3 regions of the Vibrio kanaloae genome follow, and region 1 is predicted to be linked to each of the others. Evidence: predicted binding sites of a transcription regulator. Region 1 holds the regulator's gene; each other region holds the start of a gene.
The links. Region 1 encodes PurR, which represses purine synthesis genes. Its sites were predicted from a motif close to TNANGNAAACGTTTNCNTNA; they were not measured.
Positions count from the first base shown of each region.

Region 1 (6,527 bases):
GGCAACGCCACCCGGTTTAACTTGTTCAAGCAATAAATCAAGCGCCTCTTTAGGATCGGCTAGCCACTCCATGACCGCGTGAAACATCACAAAATCGACTTTCTCATCGAGATGTTCTGCGACTTTTTGTACCGGTGAATGAATAAATCGATATTGCTCTAGCAAACCCGCTTCGCTGATACTTTCTTCGGCGAGTTTAAGCATCTCAGATGAGAGATCGCATAAAGACACGTTATGTCCAAGTGCGGCAATTTTTTGCGACACCTGTGCAAGTCCCCCTCCAGCATCAAGCACATGCAACGGTGAAGATGAATGCTCAAATTTGCTCAAAGCTTGCTCTAAATCTTCCCATACAATGACTTGACGGATCTCTCCTTTGTCAGAGCCGTAAATATTTTTTGCAAATTTGTGGGCAATATCGTCGAAATTACGGTCTTCAGTCACGGCTACTTGAGTTATTATGTCCTATCGTGCCTGCTATTCTGTCACAGGAATTTCAGGAATAAAGAGGCGATGTCTCTTTTTACTACTAAGTGATGTTTTTTCGGACTATTCGGATATGTTTGAGCTGAAAAAAGTAGTGTCTTCGTTACTGATGCCACTGCCAGCAATGTTAATTCTCGCCTTTCTGGGTTTAGCCCTAGTGATGTTTACTATCAACAGGAAGACGGGTTGCCTAATTACCCTTTCAGCCCTCTGTGGTATTTTCCTAATCGCTTTCCAGCCAGTTTCTAGCCAACTTTTAATGCCAATGGAAAGGCAACACACCGCTTTTTTACCCGTCGACGATACCGTCGATTACGTGATGGTGCTTGGAAGTGGTCACGTCGTAGACGACCAAATCCCGCCTACATCAGAGCTTAGCCGCACCGGTTTGATGCGTTTGAGTGAAGGAATTCGTATTCTACGTCTTTATCCTGGTGCCAAACTCATTTTGTCTGGTTACGGGGGAGGCACTGAAGTGAGCAATGCCAGAATGATGGCTAAGGTTGCCTTGGCCCTCGGCGTAGCAAAACCAGACATCATTTTGCTTGAGACAGCAAAAGATACCTGGGAAGAAGCCCGCCAAGCTGCTGCGTTTGTTAAGCACAAGAGAATGGTATTGGTGACTTCTGCAAGTCATATGACTCGTGCATTGAATGAGTTCAATGCTGCAGGTATGGATCCATTACCTGCACCCACAAACTATCTTGCACAAGAAGGGATTGTTGAGCCTTGGAATAAGTACATGCCTAAGGCGCTCTACCTTGAGCAAACCGAGCGTTACTGGCACGAGACTATGGGATTGGTTTGGCAAAACCTACGTGACTGGCTAGACACCAGTAGGGACATTTCAGAAGAACCGGTTGTTGTCCCTGAAGCTTCTAGCTTAGCTGAGGAAGACAGTGAAGTTTCTGCAGCACAGTAAGCTCAGTCCAGCCTGAAAACTCAGCCTGTTGAGCAGATAGAACAGCAAAGAAATTTATAGGTTCTTAGCTCGCTTGCAATAATCGTTAAGTAATAAAAAGCCGAGGCATCAAATGATGTCTCGGCTTTTTTCCTTCAAATATCGTTACTGACGATAAGTCCCCAAAGGGTATTAGTCACCAGCGAACATATAACCTTCACCGTGAACCGTCACAAAAATCTGTGGATTCTTAGGGTCGAACTCCATCTTTGCACGCATACGACGGATTAGTACGTCGATAGTACGGTCATTAGGTGCGTCCACTCGGTGGCTAATCATATTCAGAATACGTTCGCGGCTTAATACTTGATTAGGGTAAGAAGACAAAGCCACTAGCAGTTCGTATTCTGCTTTGGTCAGTTTCACCGGTTCGCCGTTTTTGCTTAACGCGCGACGAGGGATATCAAATGTCCACTCACCAAAACGAACCACAGACTCATCTGATGTTTCTTCGACTGCGCCCGCTGCTGTTTTACGAGCAGCAGCAATACGCCAAAGTAAGTTTTTAACTCGAACCAATAACTCGCGAAGTTCGAAAGGTTTAGTAACATAATCGTCTGCCCCCATTTCTAGGCCTACGATTTTGTCGATGCTATCCGTGCGTCCAGTAACTAAAATAATTCCAATGTCTGATTGACTGCGTAATTCGCGAGTTAGCATCAATCCATCTTCGCCTGGCAAGTTGATGTCCAGCATAATGAGGTCCACGTTGTTATCTTCTAACACGCTTCTCATTTGAGCGCCGCTTTCTGCTTCGCTCACTGTGTAACCTTCGTTCTGGAAGTATCCAACCAATTTACTGCGGGTTACCACATCATCTTCTACGACTAATACGTGATAGCTCATCTACACCACTTTTCTTATTTAATAGTTTCAATGACTATTCTATTCATAACTAGTAACAATTCTAGTGGTGCAGAAGATAAAAGCCAGAAACATGGATTTTTCTTGATACAAGACAATCTTAAACCTTGCTATTTATCGTCCATAACAATTCAATATGGGCATTACCACTAACGAGTAGCTTTGCGCTTAGCAAATATCACGGTTAGTTAGACTGAGTACCCCGGGTATACGAAAGACGATATTAGGATCAATCCAATGAAAGATACAAAAGCGTTCAACGAACAAAGAGCAGAAATCTACTGGTGGTTATCAAGCTTATTCGCTAAAGAACTCACTCAAGAAGAACTCGATCACTACCACTCTGTTGACATTCGTTCTTTCCTAACTGGTTTAGGCGAAAATGAAACACTAAAGCCAGCGATTGATAAGTTAGTGGACGCGCTGAACCGCCTACAAACACGTGAAGATGCTCAGCTAGAACTGTCTGCAGACTTTTGTGACCTTTTCTTAAAAACAGATAAACATGGCGCCCTTCCATACGCTTCTATGTATATCGGCGAAACTGGCCTTTTGAATGATAAGCCAGCAAAAGATATGGAAGAGATCATGGCTAAGCACAACTTAGTGGTGAACCAAGATCTAAAAGAGCCAGCAGACCACATTGCTATCGAACTCGATTTCCTTGGTAACTTGATCATTCGCTCTAACGAAACTGAGCTTGAAGAAAAGCTAGAAAAATCATTTTCCGTTCAACAACAGTTTATCGAACAACAACTCCTTACTTGGGTACCCAAGTTCAACGTGAAATGTCATGACGTTGACGAATTCGGTTTCTACGCTTCAGTCTCATCTCTGTTACTCGCCTTCTGTAATTTAGACGCTCAATATCTAGCTGGTGACTAAGCTTATTGCATGACTAGGTAAATAAATTCAATAGAATGTGACAATTCACCCGGATTTCAGGGTGAATTTTATTGCGAGTAACTTCTAGTCAGTCTAAAATTGTGACCGCAAACGATAAAATATGAAACATTCACGAAATGCTATGCTTATTTAAGTTCAGAGCATTTCGGTGTTAAGACAAGCCGCTCAATAGCGGTTTTTTGTTTTTTAGCACGTTAGTACCCAAAGAGCCCTACAAATTATAGCTCTTAGTTAGGTAGCTTAACGGCTACTTTATTCCGTACTTTGGGAAAGTAGCTTCTAATAGGATAAAACCATGGCCACGATAAAAGATGTCGCTCGCTTAGCCGGCGTATCGACAACAACCGTTTCTCACGTAATCAATAAAACACGTTTTGTTGCAGAAGCGACTCAAGAAAAAGTAAACAAAGCTGTAGACGAACTGAACTATGCGCCAAGTGCTGTAGCTCGTAGCTTGAAGTGCAATACAACACGCACTATCGGCATGCTTGTTACTCAATCAACCAACCTATTCTTCTCTGAAGTTATCGATGGTGTTGAAAGCTACTGCTACCGTCAAGGTTACACTTTGATCCTGTGTAACACAGGTGGTATCTATGAGAAGCAACGTGACTACATTCGAATGCTGGCAGAGAAACGTGTAGATGGCATCTTAGTTATGTGTTCAGACCTAACTGAAGAACTAAGAGTGATGTTAGACCGTCACGCTGACATCCCGAAAGTTATTATGGACTGGGGCCCAGAGAGCTCTCAAGCTGATAAGATCATTGATAACTCTGAAGAAGGTGGCTACCTAGCAACCAAGTACCTGATTGAACGCGGTCACTCTAAAATTGCCTGTTTAAGTGGCCACTTAGACAAAGCAGCATGTGTTGAACGCATTGCCGGATACAAGCGCGCACTGAACGAAGCTAAGATTTCTACCGATAATAACATGATCATCGAAGGCAACTTCGAGTGCGATACGGCAGTTCTTGCTGCAGAGCAAATCGTTGAGATGGAAGATCGCCCGACGGCTGTATTCTGCTTTAATGACACGATGGCACTAGGTCTAATGAGTCGCCTGCAACAGAAAGGTATTCGTATTCCTGAAGATATTTCGATCATTGGTTACGACAACATCGAGCTAGCTGAATACTTTTCACCACCTTTAACAACGGTGCACCAACCGAAACGTCGTGTTGGTAAAAATGCTTTCGAAATTCTATTAGAACGTATAAAAGACAAAGATCATGAAAAACGTGTCTTCGAAATGCACCCTGAAATCGTAGAGCGATGTACAGTTAAAACGTTAAATTAATTGATAAAATGAGTTTAATTTCATCAAGCGCACCTTTAGGTGCGCTTTTTTTATCAGCACCCAAAATGAACCTAGATGCACAATACAAAGATCATTAATTGAAGCAATATCACATTTTGAAATAACAAGTGTGAGCCTCATTCAACAAAAACTTTATTCTATTCAATCAGTCACGCACAGGGCAAACCACTCGAAAGAGTGAGACGCAAAGCTTCCGGCCTAAACCACTCGTTGGTATGGTAGCGGGGTTACCGATGGCAAAATGCAGTAACTACTAATCATTTAGTAATTTACGGCTTATTGACAATTTAATTGCAACATTTTGCTAATCTCTCGGACCTGCTTATTTGGTGGCGTACTTCAAATACACCGAGATAAATAACATGGATAAACCGATACTAAAGGACTCAATGAAGTTATTTGAGTCCCTAGGAAAAATAAAATCACGCTCAATGTTTGGTGGATTCGGTCTTTTTGCTGATGACACAATGTTTGCTCTGGTTGTTAATGACCAACTGCACATACGAGCAGACAAATGCACAACAAAGCAATTCGAACAACAAGGGTTTCAACCGTACGTCTACAAAAAACGTGGTTTCCCTGTTGTTACTAAATATTTCGCTTTACCTGAAGGCCTATGGCAAGACCAAGAGAAAATCTTGCAGCTTGCAACCACGTCTCTGGGTTTTGCTAAAGAAGAAAAAGCTGAGCAGTCTTCTGCCAAGCCGACCCGACTCAAAGATCTGCCTAATCTTCGACTCGCTACCGAGCGTATGTTGAAAAAGGCAGGAATCGATTCTGTAGAACGTTTATATGAATCTGGCTCTGTAAACGCATTTAACGCCATCAAAGAATCGCATGCGTCTTCTGTCAGTATTGAACTACTTTGGGCGCTAGAAGGTGCGATCAATGGTACACATTGGTCTGTTATACCGCAGCAGCGTCGCGAAGAGCTTATCAATCGCGTCAATTAACATTGTCAGTGCAATATATACATAACTAAGCCGCATTTACTGCGGCTTTTTTTATATCTGGTGAAAGTTAATCTATGCTTTGCCTGTCTATCTATACTATCGGTATGCATTGAAAATTTAGAGGAAGTATCAATGAGTAAGAAAATGATATTGGGTATTGTGTTGGTCGTAACCATTGTCTTGTTAGGCATCAATTTCGGCCAGTACTTAACGCTTGAAAATGCTAAGACCCAACAAGCTGTCTTAAATGACTACATTGACAGCAACTTTATTGCAGCTGCCGCTATCTATTTTGTTGCGTATGTAATGATTACTGCTTTCTCAATTCCTGGTGCCGCTGTTGTCACCCTGCTCGGAGCTGCTCTATTTGGTTTCTGGAATAGCTTGCTGCTGGTATCTTTCGCAAGTGCAATTGGTGCTACCCTTGCCTTTCTAAGTAGCCGCTATCTATTACGTGACTGGATTCAAACCAAGTTTGGTGACAAATTGGCGACGATTAACAAGGGGGTTGAAAAAGACGGCGCATTTTACTTATTTTCTTTGCGTCTGATTCCTGTATTCCCATTTTTCCTTATCAACTTGCTGATGGGCCTAACGCCAATGTCGGTCAGTCGTTACTACATTACAAGCCAAATAGGCATGCTACCAGGCACTGCGGTTTTCTTGAACGCCGGTACTCAACTTGCGGAGATTGACTCGCTTTCAGGTATCATTTCCCCTTCAGTATTGTTGTCATTTGCTTTACTCGGGGTGTTCCCAATTTTTGCTAAATGGCTAATGGGCAAATTTCGCTCAACACCGATAACTGATTAAGGTTCTATGTCATGAAAATCTTTGTTGCATCGAATCCGACAGAAGCCCACATCATATGTGGATTGCTAGAAAGTGAGAATATTGCATGTGAGGTCCGTGGTGAGGGGTTGTTTGGTTTAAAAGGGGAACTCCCATTTACAGAAGACACTGACCCGTACGTTTGGCTGTATGAACCAGAACTGGCTAACAAAGCTCGCACTATTGTAAATGATTACCAAAAGCA
Region 1 is NZ_AP025497.1:1,995,780-2,002,306, forward strand. It holds gene cmoM (tRNA uridine 5-oxyacetic acid(34) methyltransferase CmoM) at 1-444, opposite strand, end outside; gene elyC (envelope biogenesis factor ElyC) at 560-1,408, shown strand; gene torR (two-component system response regulator TorR) at 1,580-2,293, opposite strand; gene torD (molecular chaperone TorD) at 2,549-3,196, shown strand; gene purR (HTH-type transcriptional repressor PurR) at 3,513-4,517, shown strand; cyclic di-GMP riboswitch class I at 4,688-4,773, shown strand; gene OCV24_RS09080 (TfoX/Sxy family DNA transformation protein) at 4,901-5,491, shown strand; gene OCV24_RS09085 (TVP38/TMEM64 family protein) at 5,624-6,304, shown strand; gene OCV24_RS09090 (putative signal transducing protein) at 6,316-6,527, shown strand, end outside.

Region 2 (6,527 bases), 1.1 Mb from region 1:
GCCATTTGGTTGAGCGTAAATCTCGCTACGGCAAAACCTTCTATGCGTGCGATAACTACCCTAAGTGTAAGTTTGCCGTTAATCAGCCACCTGTTATAGGTCGTTGTGAACAGTGCCAGTTCCCGCTGTTGCTGGAAAAGAGAACGGCCAGTGGCACTAAGAAGCAATGTGCTGATCGCAAGTGTCATCACATTCAATCTCAGTAGTAATACCAATCACAGTAAGTGAATGATCAGAAATAAAAAACGGCGCTCAATGAGCGCCGTTTCTACATCCAATGAACTTTTTATATCAATAAGCCAATGTAGGCTTATTTCATCTGCTCAGCAAACTCATGCACAGCAGGGTAAGCTTGCTTATCAAGAATGTCTGCCAGTGAGCACAACGCTCTTTGCAGCTCTGCGTTGTAGTCAGCGCTCACGTTAATGTGGCCCATCTTTCGACCCGCACGCTTCTCTTTGCCATACCAATGAACATGACAGCCATCTTGAGCCAGAATATCTTCAGGTAGGGTATCTTCACCAAGAATGTTGATCATTGCGGTTGGGCGAATCAGTTTGGTGCTGCCTAGTGGCATACCACATACGGCACGTAGGTGGTTCTCAAACTGACAAGTCTCTGCGCCTTGTTGCGTCCAGTGGCCAGAGTTATGAACACGTGGTGCAATCTCATTAACCAGCAGTGAACCTTGAACATCAAAGAACTCAAGTGCAAGCACGCCAATGTAGTCCAAACGTTCTGCAACTGCGGTGAACATGGTTTTCGCTTGCTCTTGCAGTTCAATGTCATCAATGGCTGTTGATAAGCTCAACACGCCATCGGTGTGAACATTCTCAGCCAGTGGATACACTTGAATCTCGCCATTGGTACCACGAGCACCAACCAGTGATACTTCGCGGTCAAACGGAACAAACTCTTCAGCCACAATGGCTTGGTTGTTGGTTGCGGCAATGCACTCGGCCATTTCTGTCCAAGTCGCGTCAACATTGTCTAATGTCTTTAAGCGCCATTGACCTTTGCCATCGTAGCCGCCAAGTGTGCTCTTCAAGACCATTGGCAAGCCTACGTGAGCAATCGCAGCGTCAAAGTCTTCGCGAGAGTTAATCACGTAGTATTTGGCATTTTTCACATTTGCTTCGTCTAACAGTGCTTTTTCAAGGCGACGATCACCGCCAGCTTTGATTGCTTCTGTTGTCGGTAAGAACTTACCACTGCGTTCACACACCTCAAGTACATCGTGAGGGATATGTTCGAATTCAGCAGTAATGACGTCCGCACGCTCAATCGCGGTGTCTAAGCCGTTGCCTAGAATCGCTTGCGTTAATGGGTGAACAATATTTTTGCTGCCAACATCAAAAGCAGAAATTTCAATATTCAGCGGTGCCCCCGCTAGGGACATCATGCGAGCAAGTTGGCCCGCGCCTAACACAAGAACATGCATGGGAATTAGTCCTCTGCAGGGTTTGGATTAGCCAGAACCGTTTCTGTTTGCTCAGAGCGGAACGCTTCGACTTTCGCCATCACTTCTTCATTGTGTGTACCAATGATTTGAGCTGCTAGTATACCTGCATTGGCAGCGCCAGCTTCACCGATAGCCAAAGTACCTACTGCGATACCTTTTGGCATCTGCACGATAGAAAGCAGCGAGTCCATGCCCTTCAGTGCTTTAGACTGAACGGGAACACCCAAAACAGGTACGCTTGTGAAAGCAGCAGCCATACCTGGAAGGTGTGCAGCGCCGCCAGCACCTGCAATAATCACTTTAATACCGCGCTCTTTCGCACTGGTTGCGTAGTCTGCAAGCAACTGAGGTGTGCGGTGAGCAGAAACCACTTTTGTTTCGTACGCCACGCCAAACTGATCCAACATTTCTGCAGCTAGCTTCATTGTTGGCCAATCAGATTTAGAACCCATGATAATACCGACAGTCATCTCAAACTCCTTCAGGTACGATTTAATTAGTGATTAGATATTTTGCGCGCATTATACGGGGAAAATTGCTTAAGGAAAACGTTTGCGTAAGTCTAAGTTGTTAATTGATACATTTTATAAACAAATAGCTTTAGTCACAGTGAATGATAATTTGTACACTTAGCGAGTTCGATAACAGAATTAATGAGGCAACCCTTGGATAACTTTCAACATACTTTGCAGGCATTACAACAAGGTGAAGTCATTGCTTACCCGACCGAAGGCGTTTTTGGGGTCGGTTGTGATCCCGATAATCCACAAGCCATTAAGAAATTGCTCGATTTAAAACAGCGGCCGATGGAGAAAGGGTTGATCCTAATTGCTGCGAGTTACGAGCAGTTGCTGCCCTATATTGACGAAAGCCAGTTGACGGAAGCGCAGTTAGCGACCGTAAAAGCAACATGGCCAGGACCTGTGACTTGGATAATGCCAACCAGCAGTAAAGTGACGGACTGGGTCAGTGGCCAATTTGAATCCATCGCGGTGCGAGTGACTGATCACCCTTTAGTTCAAAGAATGTGTAATGAATTCGGTAAGCCGTTAACCTCGACCAGTGCTAACCTGACAGGTGAACCGCCTTGTATGACGACTGAAGAAGTTCAACAGCAACTGGGTCAACATTTGGTGGCTATTTTAGAAGGTCAAACGGGTGGTCGTGAGAAGCCAAGCGAAATTAGAGATGCAAAAACGTCGAAAATATTAAGACAGGGTTAAACCCTGCAGAGGAAGAAAGATGTCAGCAATTGATAAAGAAGCAGTAAAACAGTTTTTACTGAGTCTACAAGATTCGATTTGCCAGCAGCTTGAGCAAGCTGATGGCACAGCACTGTTTGAAGAAGATGCATGGGAGCGTGAACCTGGCGAACGCCTTGGTGGCGGTGGTCGAACTCGTGTGATGACCAATGGTGCGGTATTTGAGCAAGGTGGGGTTAACTTTTCTCATGTCGCTGGTAAGGCTATGCCTGCCTCAGCCACAGCTCACCGTCCTGAATTAGCCGGACGTAAGTTTGAAGCTATGGGTGTCTCATTAGTTATCCACCCTAAAAACCCATATGTCCCAACCTCACACGCGAACGTTCGATTCTTCATTGCGGAAAAAGAAGGGGAAGACCCAATTTGGTGGTTTGGTGGTGGTTTTGACTTAACGCCATTTTATCCTTTCGATGAAGACTGCCAATCTTGGCATCAAACCGCTAAAGACCTGTGTGCGCCGTTTGGTGATGACGTTTATCAAGAACACAAGGAATGGTGTGATAAGTACTTCTATCTGCCTCACCGTGATGAAACACGTGGTGTGGGTGGGCTGTTCTTTGATGATCTGAATGAGTGGGGCTTTGAAAAGAGCTTTGCTTATATGCAGGCGGTCGGTGAAGGTTTTGCAGCCGCATACTTACCAATTGTAGAACGACGCAAACAGACGCCTTATGGTGAGCGCGAGCGTGATTTCCAACTTTATCGTCGTGGTCGCTATGTTGAATTTAACTTAGTGTATGACCGTGGCACCCTATTTGGTTTGCAAAGCGGTGGTCGTACAGAATCAATATTAATGTCGATGCCGCCATTGGCTCGCTGGGAATATCGCTACGAACCTCAAGCGGGTTCACCAGAAGATCTGCTTTATAGCGACTACCTAAAGCCTCGAGTTTGGTAGTTCTTCCTTCCTTATAGGGATAGTGATAGGGTCATCTATATAGATGACCTTTTTTATTTCTGTTAGGTAAGGATATGACACAGCAAGTAGATCGTTATGCCGTTTTCGGTAACCCTATTGGGCAAAGCAAATCGCCATTCATTCACACATTATTTGCTCGCCAAACCAGCCAACAACTTACCTATACAGCATTACAGCCAGAGCATGGTGAATTTATCACTGCTGCGAAAGCCTTTTTCAGTGAAGGTGGTCGAGGATGTAATGTCACAGCGCCTTTTAAAGAAGATGCCTATCAGTTTGCCAATCGCCTAACTGAGAGGGCTGAATTGGCTGGTGCCGTAAACACACTTAAGAAGCTCGATGACGGAGAAATCATTGGTGATAACACCGATGGCGAGGGTTTAGTTCAAGACCTGCTTCAACATCAAGTTGCGTTAAAAGGAGCTCGCGTTCTTCTTCTTGGCGCTGGTGGTGCTGCGAGAGGGGTGATTCAACCTCTTCTCGACCAAAAGCCACAACAGCTGGTGGTCGCTAATCGAACCAGCTCCAAGGCTGAACTTCTGGCTGAGATGTTTTCTTCGCATGGCAATATCAAGGGGATGGGGCTAAGTGATGTTAATGAAGGCTTTGATGTCATTATTAACTCTACTTCGTCTGGTCTAAGCGGACAGATTCCTGAAGTGTCTGATGCTATTTTCAATTCTAATAGCGCCGTTTATGACATGGTTTACGGATCTGGAACCACAGTATTTAATCAATGGGCATTAGATAACGGTGTTCATGCTGCTTATGATGGTTTGGGTATGCTAGTGGGGCAGGCAGCAGAGAGCTTTATGCTGTGGCGTGGCCTTCGTCCTGGAACAAAACAGATTTTAAGAGAATTACGTAAAAACCTAGAGATGTAATGAGGTATTTATAAAAAATGAATCAATCAATTCTATTTCCGGATATCCAAGATTGGGATGAAGCAAGTCAATCTATCACCTTCCCAGCACAACAGTCGGGTGCATTGATCGAATGTGTCTTATCTATTGAAGAATTATCACGATTGGCAGGTAAAGTGATAGAAGAGGGCGATCAAGCTTTAGCTATCTTTTCAGAGTTACGTTTCGATATTGAAGAGCTAGCGGAAGAGTTAATAGAAGAAGAGGAGTATGACTCCTCTAATCGAATTCAGATTAAAGTGCTTTAAACAGGAAGCACAGAGTCTAGATAGTCATTTTTATTCTGAACATAGTTGTCAGCCGACTTCTGCAAGAAAGCACGTTCTTTATCATTTAATGGACGTGCTTGCTTAACTGGGCTTCCTACATAGAGATAACCACTCTCAAGTACCTTGTTAGGTGGAACCAAACTTCCCGCACCAATCATTACTTCTTGTTCGATAACCACACCATCCAGCACAATAGCTCCCATACCAACAAGTACACGATCTTCAATCGTGCAGCCATGCAGCATTACTTTATGCCCGATAGTGACATCATTACCTATTAATAGAGGATAACCGTCAGGGTTTTCAGCATTCTTATGGGTGACGTGCAAGACACTACCATCTTGGATGTTCGTTCTCTCTCCAATATGAATGTGGTTCACATCCCCTCGAGCAGCAACCAAAGGCCACACGCTAGAGTCGTTACCGATTTTGATATCACCAACCAGTACCGAACTTGTATCTATATAGACACCTTGTCCAATCTGAGGGGATATTCCTTTATAACTGCGTATTGAACTCATAAATCCTCCTTTATATAGGCACCTTAAGCCCTTAATTAAGGGGAATACTAGTGAAAATGGAGTGTTTTGAACAAAAAATGCTCGAACAATCAAAAAAGTAAGAAAAACTTCAAAAAGGGCTTGCCAGTGTGATCGAAATCCCTATAATCCCACCTCGCTGACACGGGATGGCTTCAATAGAAACCATCCCGTGTCAGCAGGTCAAATTAGCCAAGCTAAACGCTTGAAAAAAAGTTTTGAAAATAGTGGTTGACACTAAAACTTAAATCGCTAGAATGGCCGTCCGATTTGAGCGAAGCTCAAAAAGGAAAAGCTCTTTAACAATTTAAACCTATCAATCTGTGTGGGCACTCGTTGATGAATATCAAAACGTTATTGGTTCTTTTTCGAAAGAGCGTAATAGCAGTTACTTCGGTAACACAATGATTTCAATGAACTGAGTGACCAATACGAATAACTTCGGTTATTTGGCACAGTCAATTCATTACCATTCTGTTGGAATGGTAATAGCTTTAGAATTACATGTTCATTTTCGAATGAATATTAGTTTTGAAGTCAGTATTCGTTGAGTCACAAAATCTTAAATTGAAGAGTTTGATCATGGCTCAGATTGAACGCTGGCGGCAGGCCTAACACATGCAAGTCGAGCGGAAACGACACTAACAATCCTTCGGGTGCGTTAATGGGCGTCGAGCGGCGGACGGGTGAGTAATGCCTAGGAAATTGCCTTGATGTGGGGGATAACCATTGGAAACGATGGCTAATACCGCATGATGCCTACGGGCCAAAGAGGGGGACCTTCGGGCCTCTCGCGTCAAGATATGCCTAGGTGGGATTAGCTAGTTGGTGAGGTAATGGCTCACCAAGGCGACGATCCCTAGCTGGTCTGAGAGGATGATCAGCCACACTGGAACTGAGACACGGTCCAGACTCCTACGGGAGGCAGCAGTGGGGAATATTGCACAATGGGCGCAAGCCTGATGCAGCCATGCCGCGTGTATGAAGAAGGCCTTCGGGTTGTAAAGTACTTTCAGTTGTGAGGAAGGGGGTGTTGTTAATAGCAACATCTCTTGACGTTAGCAACAGAAGAAGCACCGGCTAACTCCGTGCCAGCAGCCGCGGTAATACGGAGGGTGCGAGCGTTAATCGGAATTACTGGGCGTAAAGCGCA
Region 2 is NZ_AP025497.1:3,117,645-3,124,171, reverse strand. It holds gene OCV24_RS14085 (DNA topoisomerase family protein) at 1-206, shown strand, start outside; gene OCV24_RS14080 (5-(carboxyamino)imidazole ribonucleotide synthase) at 311-1,441, opposite strand; gene purE (5-(carboxyamino)imidazole ribonucleotide mutase) at 1,447-1,932, opposite strand; gene OCV24_RS14070 (L-threonylcarbamoyladenylate synthase) at 2,128-2,685, shown strand; gene hemF (oxygen-dependent coproporphyrinogen oxidase) at 2,705-3,622, shown strand; gene aroE (shikimate dehydrogenase) at 3,697-4,527, shown strand; gene OCV24_RS14055 (DUF1488 family protein) at 4,545-4,814, shown strand; gene OCV24_RS14050 (gamma carbonic anhydrase family protein) at 4,811-5,356, opposite strand; rRNA gene OCV24_RS14045 (16S ribosomal RNA) at 5,939-6,527, shown strand, end outside.
Region 2: a site for PurR is predicted at 2,003-2,022, ahead of purE (5-(carboxyamino)imidazole ribonucleotide mutase). Genes of this name have one in related genera too.

Region 3 (6,527 bases), 420 kb from region 1:
TGGATTGGAGCACCTAAAGAGATACAAGCTTTAAGCTTGCGCTGTTCGATAAAAGATAGCCTCACCATTGCATTGCCACCAAAACGAAAACCAAATAACCCGACCTTATGATGATCCACCCACGGAATGTTAGGCAGTTCATTCAACACGGCTTGATGCAGACAAGAAGAGTCTTCGGTTAATGGCCAGTGTGAACTGTGTCCTATCGATGGCATATCTACGGTTAGCATCGCAATGTTCTTCGGTGCTAAGTAATCTCTAAACAAGCGCCACATATCAGTTTGCAAGCTATCCAAGCCAGCACTCACAATCACAACGGGTTGTGGCTTGTCCGTTTTGGTTAGATGCAAATTCGCTTTGATTTTCTTGTTTTGGTATGGCACTTCAATCTGTTTGACGATCAGCTTGGTATGCTTAATCGCTTCAGAATAAGCGGCGTTCGCCAATACTTGAGCCTGGACTGCAAGGCTGTCGTTCTTAAGATGTGGGTAGCCCGCAATGCTGAAGCACAAAGATGCAGAGAACAATTCTTCTGCCATCTCTTCACCACTCTTTTCGTTCGAACTATTTTGGTGCTGCATGCCTAGCTTAGTCCACTCGTAAGCCCAGTTACCGCTGCGGTAACCCATCACAGTGTCTAACCACTCATCAGTCGTTCGGGAGTTCTTTGATGACGCAACTCGAGCCAATACAGCTTCTTGCTCTATTGGATTAACCCCTTGCCATACCCACTGCAGACGTCTTAAGTTTCGGTACCATGATGAATTGTGCTGCTTACGCTTCTCGCCGAGCAACGCTTCGGAGCTGGGCATGTAACACGTTAGCATTGAGGTCTCTTTGGCCTGCTTATGCTTAACAAACAAGGTTTCCGAAAGGTTTGAGCTCGTTTCTTTTGATTCAGACATTGGAATACTTAATAAGAAATGGTTGTCACTAATCATATAAAAAAAAATGACCCTATGATGGGTCATTTCTCAAAAAATTTAGCTTGCGCTTATTTTGACTTGCGATTTACTGGCTCAACGTAGCTTAGGCTCGTATCCCAAGGTTGCTCAATCCATGTGTCTTGAGGGATATCAACAATGTATTCATCAAGTAAATGTGCACCAGATGGTTTTGCACATACTGCGATTAATTTCGCTTTAGGGTACATTTCGCGAAGCTTACGTGCAGTGTCACCACTATCAACAAGATCTTCAACGATTAAGAAACCTTCACCGTCACCTTCAGGAGCTTTAACGACTGTCATATCACGTTGGTGATCGTGGTCATAGCTAGAGATACAAATCGTATCTACGTGACGAATACCCAATTCACGAGCCAAGATTGCACCAGGAACCAAACCACCACGGCTGACCGCCCAGATACCTTTCCACTGCTCTGCTGGCATTTGCTTTTCAGCTAGTTGACGGCAGTAAGTCTGCATGTTGTCCCAAGTGATAACGAATTTGTTGCTCATAGTATAAAACCTAATAATTTTGTCATGTTATTAGAGGCTATTCCAAACATAACCTCTTCAGCGATTAAGCAGAAATCTAGACGATTAAGCGAAAATGTATTTAAGAATAAAGATAGCCGACATGACCCACACAGCAGGTGAAACGTCGCGACCTTTACCACTTAGCAGCTTAATTACAGCGTAAGCGATGAAACCAAGTGAAATACCCTCAGCAATAGAGTATGTCAGCGGCATAAGCAGACATGTTACCACGACAGGTGCAGCTTCCGTAAGATCACGCCAATCAATGCCCACGAGGCCAGACATCATCAGAATGGCTACATAGAACAATGCGCCTGATGTTGCGTAAGCCGGAATCATACCTGCAAGTGGCGAGAAGAAAAGAGCCAGTAGGAATAAGATACCAACCACAACAGCTGTTAGACCTGTACGGCCACCTTCAGCCACGCCTGCAACACTTTCAACATAAGAAGTCGTGTTTGATGTACCTAGCAATGCACCAATAGACGTTGCTGTAGAGTCAGCAAGCAGTGCTTTGTTTAAACGAGGAAGTTTACCGTCTTCCTTGATTAAGTTTGCTTTCGTTGCAACCCCCACCAAAGTACCCGCAGTATCGAACAAATCGACGAACAAGAATGCGAATACGACTGAAATCATACCTATTTCAAATACCGCAGAGAAATCAAGCTGCATAAACGTTGGTGCTAAGCTTGGTGGTGTAGACATGATGCCACCGTATTGAACATCACCAATAGCAATACCAAGAGCAGTGATAGCTAGAATAGCGATCATGACTGCGCCTTTCACACCACGATGAACAAGAGCAATAGTAAGGAAAAAACCAAGTGCACCTAGGGTTGGGGCAATCGCGGTAATATCACCAAGTGAAACCTTGGTTGCTGGGTTAGAAACAACGATGCCAGCATTGCTAAGAGCAATAAACGCAAGGAAAAGACCAATACCCGCAGAGATACCTACACGCAGAGACATAGGGATAGAGTTGATAATCCATTCACGAATCTTAAAGATACTTAAGAAAATGAAGATTACGCCCGATACGAAAACCGCTGCCAAAGCAACTTGCCACGTATAACCCATCCCCATTACAACAGCGTAAGTAAAGAATGCATTCAGCCCCATACCTGGTGCTTGAGCAATTGGGTAGTTAGCAACAAAGCCCATGATAAAACAGCCAATAGCAGCCGCTAAACAGGTTGCTACAAATACAGCGCCATGGTCCATCCCTGCGTCAGCTAGAATCATTGGGTTTACAAAAATAATGTAAGCCATTGTTAGGAAGGTTGTTAGACCTGCGATGATTTCAGTGCGCACATTGGTGCCATTTTCACTGAGTTTGAATAGCTTTTCGAACATTATCGAATCCTATAAGAGTAAACGGTTGCGTAATCGATTGGCCGTGGATTATAAAGTTATCAAATAACAAATTCCAGATAGAATTAAGGCTCTAATCGATATTTATCAGAATACTTTATGAAACAAAGCGATTAAAAAGGAAGGTAGCTAGAGAAAATAACCATAATAAACAGTTAATTAATACTATTATTCATGATGGAATTTCTTGGTTACTTTTTCGACCATCAATTATTTTAATAGAGAATCTAGCCATTAAACTCTGAATTCAAACCCACAAGAGTTATGTATTTTTCAACAAGATCAGTAATCAGGCGTAAATTGATATTTCGGCGTTTAAAAAACAACCATGCAGAACAGCAGGGAAAGTGACAAGCTAAAGCGGTTTGGAAAAGTAGCAGGCAAAAAAAACGCCACTCAAAACTGAGTGGCGGTAGAATCTGTCAACCAAAAGGGTTGTAAAAGAATTCCAATATATAGGGGTGAACAAAACTGTTCGAGTTACATGCTTACGGTATTAGTAACCAAAGCTTGTAGGGTATGCAAAGTTGCTAGTGTAAACAGAGCTGTTAAGCCAGAACATTGCAGATGGTAAACCTTTCATAACTATCACCTTAATAAATCAATAAAAAACGAATTTGATTTCTCGGTTCCTTGGAGGCGATAAAACGGACTCATCCTTTGAGCATTTACTCTTCACCTTAGAAGTTGGTTATTAATATACCCTAAAGAAAAAATATTACAACTTTTTATTGCGACACATCACACTTTTGACTAAATAAGATCACAACCCAAACCCATAAGTGTAATTAAATTACAAAATAAACTTAAACAAACGTTTGCTTGGGTTATTTATAAGCATCAAAGCGCTTAGTTATGATCGGATGGACAAAATCGCTTTCAAAATTTGAGGTGTTTGAGGTTTAGAAGCGCTACTCGTCAAAACACTCAAGTGGTATGCTGTTACCATCAAAACAGACCCATATTTTAGATTTTTGTTCTAGGTTTTTACCCATGAGAATCCTAAATATATGGTTACCAAATAAAAAAGGAGTCATCCGTGTCTGAATTCCATTCTGAGATCAGTAAATTATCCCCTGCCCCTATTTGGCAGTTCTTCGATAAGATTTGCTCAATCCCACATCCTTCTAAGCATGAGGAAGAGCTAGCTCAATACATTATTGCTTGGGCAACAGAGCAAGGTTTAAGTGTGCGTCGCGACCCAACGGGTAACGTCTTCATTACTAAACCTGCAACGCCAGGCATGGAAAACAAAAAAGGTGTGGTGCTGCAAGCGCACATCGATATGGTTCCACAAAAGAATGAAGACACGGTTCACGACTTCGCTAAAGATCCTATCCAGCCATACATTGATGGTGAGTGGGTTACAGCAAAAGGCACAACACTTGGCGCTGATAACGGCATGGGCATGGCTTCTTGCCTAGCGGTTCTTGCGTCAAACGAAATCAAGCACGGCCCTATAGAAGTTCTACTCACTGTAGATGAAGAAGCAGGAATGACAGGTGCTTTCGGTCTTGAAGCTGGTTGGTTAGAAGGCGATATCCTTCTTAATACCGATTCAGAGCAAGAAGGTGAAGTATATATGGGTTGTGCTGGCGGTATCGACGGTACAATGACTTTCGACATCACTCGAGATGCTATTCCTGCAGATTTCGTAACGCGCAAACTAACACTTAAAGGCCTTAAAGGCGGTCACTCGGGTTGTGATATCCATACTGGTCGTGCAAACGCAAACAAACTACTTGCCCGTTTCTTAGCGAGTCACGCAAAAAAGCTAGACCTTCGCATCGTAGAGTTCAAAGGTGGTAGCCTTCGTAACGCAATTCCTCGTGAAGGTTTCGTAACGGTTGCAGTTCCTGCTGCAAACCAAGAGGAACTGGCTTCGCTATACAACTACTACACCGAGCTTCTATCAACTGAACTAGGTAACATCGAAGACAGCATCGTAACATTCAACGAAGAAGTCGCCGTTGAAATGGGTACTCTTGCACAAGCAGAACAGACGCGCTTTATCGCAGCACTTAACGCAGCACCAAACGGCGTGATTCGTATGAGTGACGAGATTGAAGGTGTTGTGGAAACATCTCTAAACGTAGGTGTGATCACGACAGAAGAGAATTCAATCACAGTACTTTGCCTGATCCGTTCCCTTATCGACTCAGGTCGCAGCCAAGTAGAAAGCATGCTTCACTCTATTGCTGAACTAGCAGGTGCTAACATCGCGTTCTCTGGTGCTTATCCAGGTTGGAAACCAGACGCAGATTCTGAAATCATGCACATATTCCGCGACATGTACGAAGGCATATACGGTCACAAGCCAAATATCATGGTTATCCATGCTGGTCTTGAGTGTGGTCTATTCAAAGAACCTTACCCAAACATGGATATGGTTTCTTTCGGCCCAACGATCAAATTCCCTCACTCTCCAGACGAGAAAGTGAAGATTGATACCGTTGAGCTATTCTGGAACCAAATGGTTGCACTGCTTGAAGCAATCCCAGAAAAAGCTTAATTCGATAAGCTATGTTTGCTCAATAAATCGTACTTTTCAGTAAACACCGTTTATCCGAGGCAAAATAAAACAGGTACTCAATGAGTACCTGTTTTTGTATCTAATATTTGTTAATCGACTATTTGTGACTAAAGAAGTAATACCAATCACAGTAAGTAAGTGTTCAGAAATAGCGCAGGAAAAAGGCTTGAGAACAAGGCGTGATTTTCTGATAAGTAGTTATTCTACAATCAAAAATCACAACGCAGTTATCGAGATTTTTAACAAGCTAGGGTGACCAGTTATTTACTACGATTGGTATAACTAAGCGCGTGAAGCCGCGTAGCTTTCTAGCTCATCCATTGAAGTTTGTGCCACAACTTCGCCATCGATGAAGTACGTCACCATCTCGCCATCACGAACACCGATTAACGTCGCGCGCTCACCAGATTGGTAAGTAATGTCCATTTGGATCGTGTTTTCATCAATCTGCTGCATTTGACCCTGCTCGATCACATCTGTACTCGTGATAGGACCTATTGGCGCTTCCGTTAGAGACGGGTCAAGTTGGTTATTAATGTCTAGGTAAGTGTCAGTCTTTGTATCAAAGATGTGTGGAGAACCCGTTAGTGGGTTGCTACCAGTCCAGAACTCTAGTGAATTGAATACCAGGTAATCAGCAGCAACCGTTAGACCGTATGCAGGTGCGAGTAGCATGTTCAAACCACCACGAGCGTAACGGTTATCAACAGCCTTAACGTTGAACTTCATTAGGTAACCCGTTACTGCGTTACTACCAACACAGCCAGATAAAGCAACAGATACCACCGCCAGTGCAACGACTTTTGAAATTGTTTTTTTCATTTTGATCTCAATATTTGAATTTGGCCGCCAAAAAATGGCGGTGGATAATACCAACGAACTGAATAACAAATATCAGCGCTAAATCAATGTATTGTCATAAAATTCACAATTTGAAACACCCTTCAATTAGCCAAATAAAAAACTGAAACCAATTCGGAAGCCCCTTCATAAAAAACTTTTGTCGTCACCGTAAAGCGATTGATTCGTACTAAAAATCAACGATTGCTACATTCCGTGTTAACGAATTATCACCATGTTGAGAACAACCTAAATGGCAAGACTAAAACCTAACCAACCATTCGAATTACTTGGTTATACTGT
Region 3 is NZ_AP025497.1:2,419,860-2,426,386, forward strand. It holds gene frsA (esterase FrsA) at 1-905, opposite strand, end outside; gene OCV24_RS10985 (xanthine phosphoribosyltransferase) at 995-1,459, opposite strand; gene OCV24_RS10990 (NCS2 family permease) at 1,544-2,833, opposite strand; gene OCV24_RS10995 (aminoacyl-histidine dipeptidase) at 3,891-5,363, shown strand; gene OCV24_RS11000 (DUF3332 family protein) at 5,667-6,206, opposite strand; gene OCV24_RS11005 (succinylglutamate desuccinylase/aspartoacylase family protein) at 6,478-6,527, shown strand, end outside.
Region 3: a site for PurR is predicted at 2,847-2,866, ahead of OCV24_RS10990 (NCS2 family permease). Genes of this name have one in related genera too.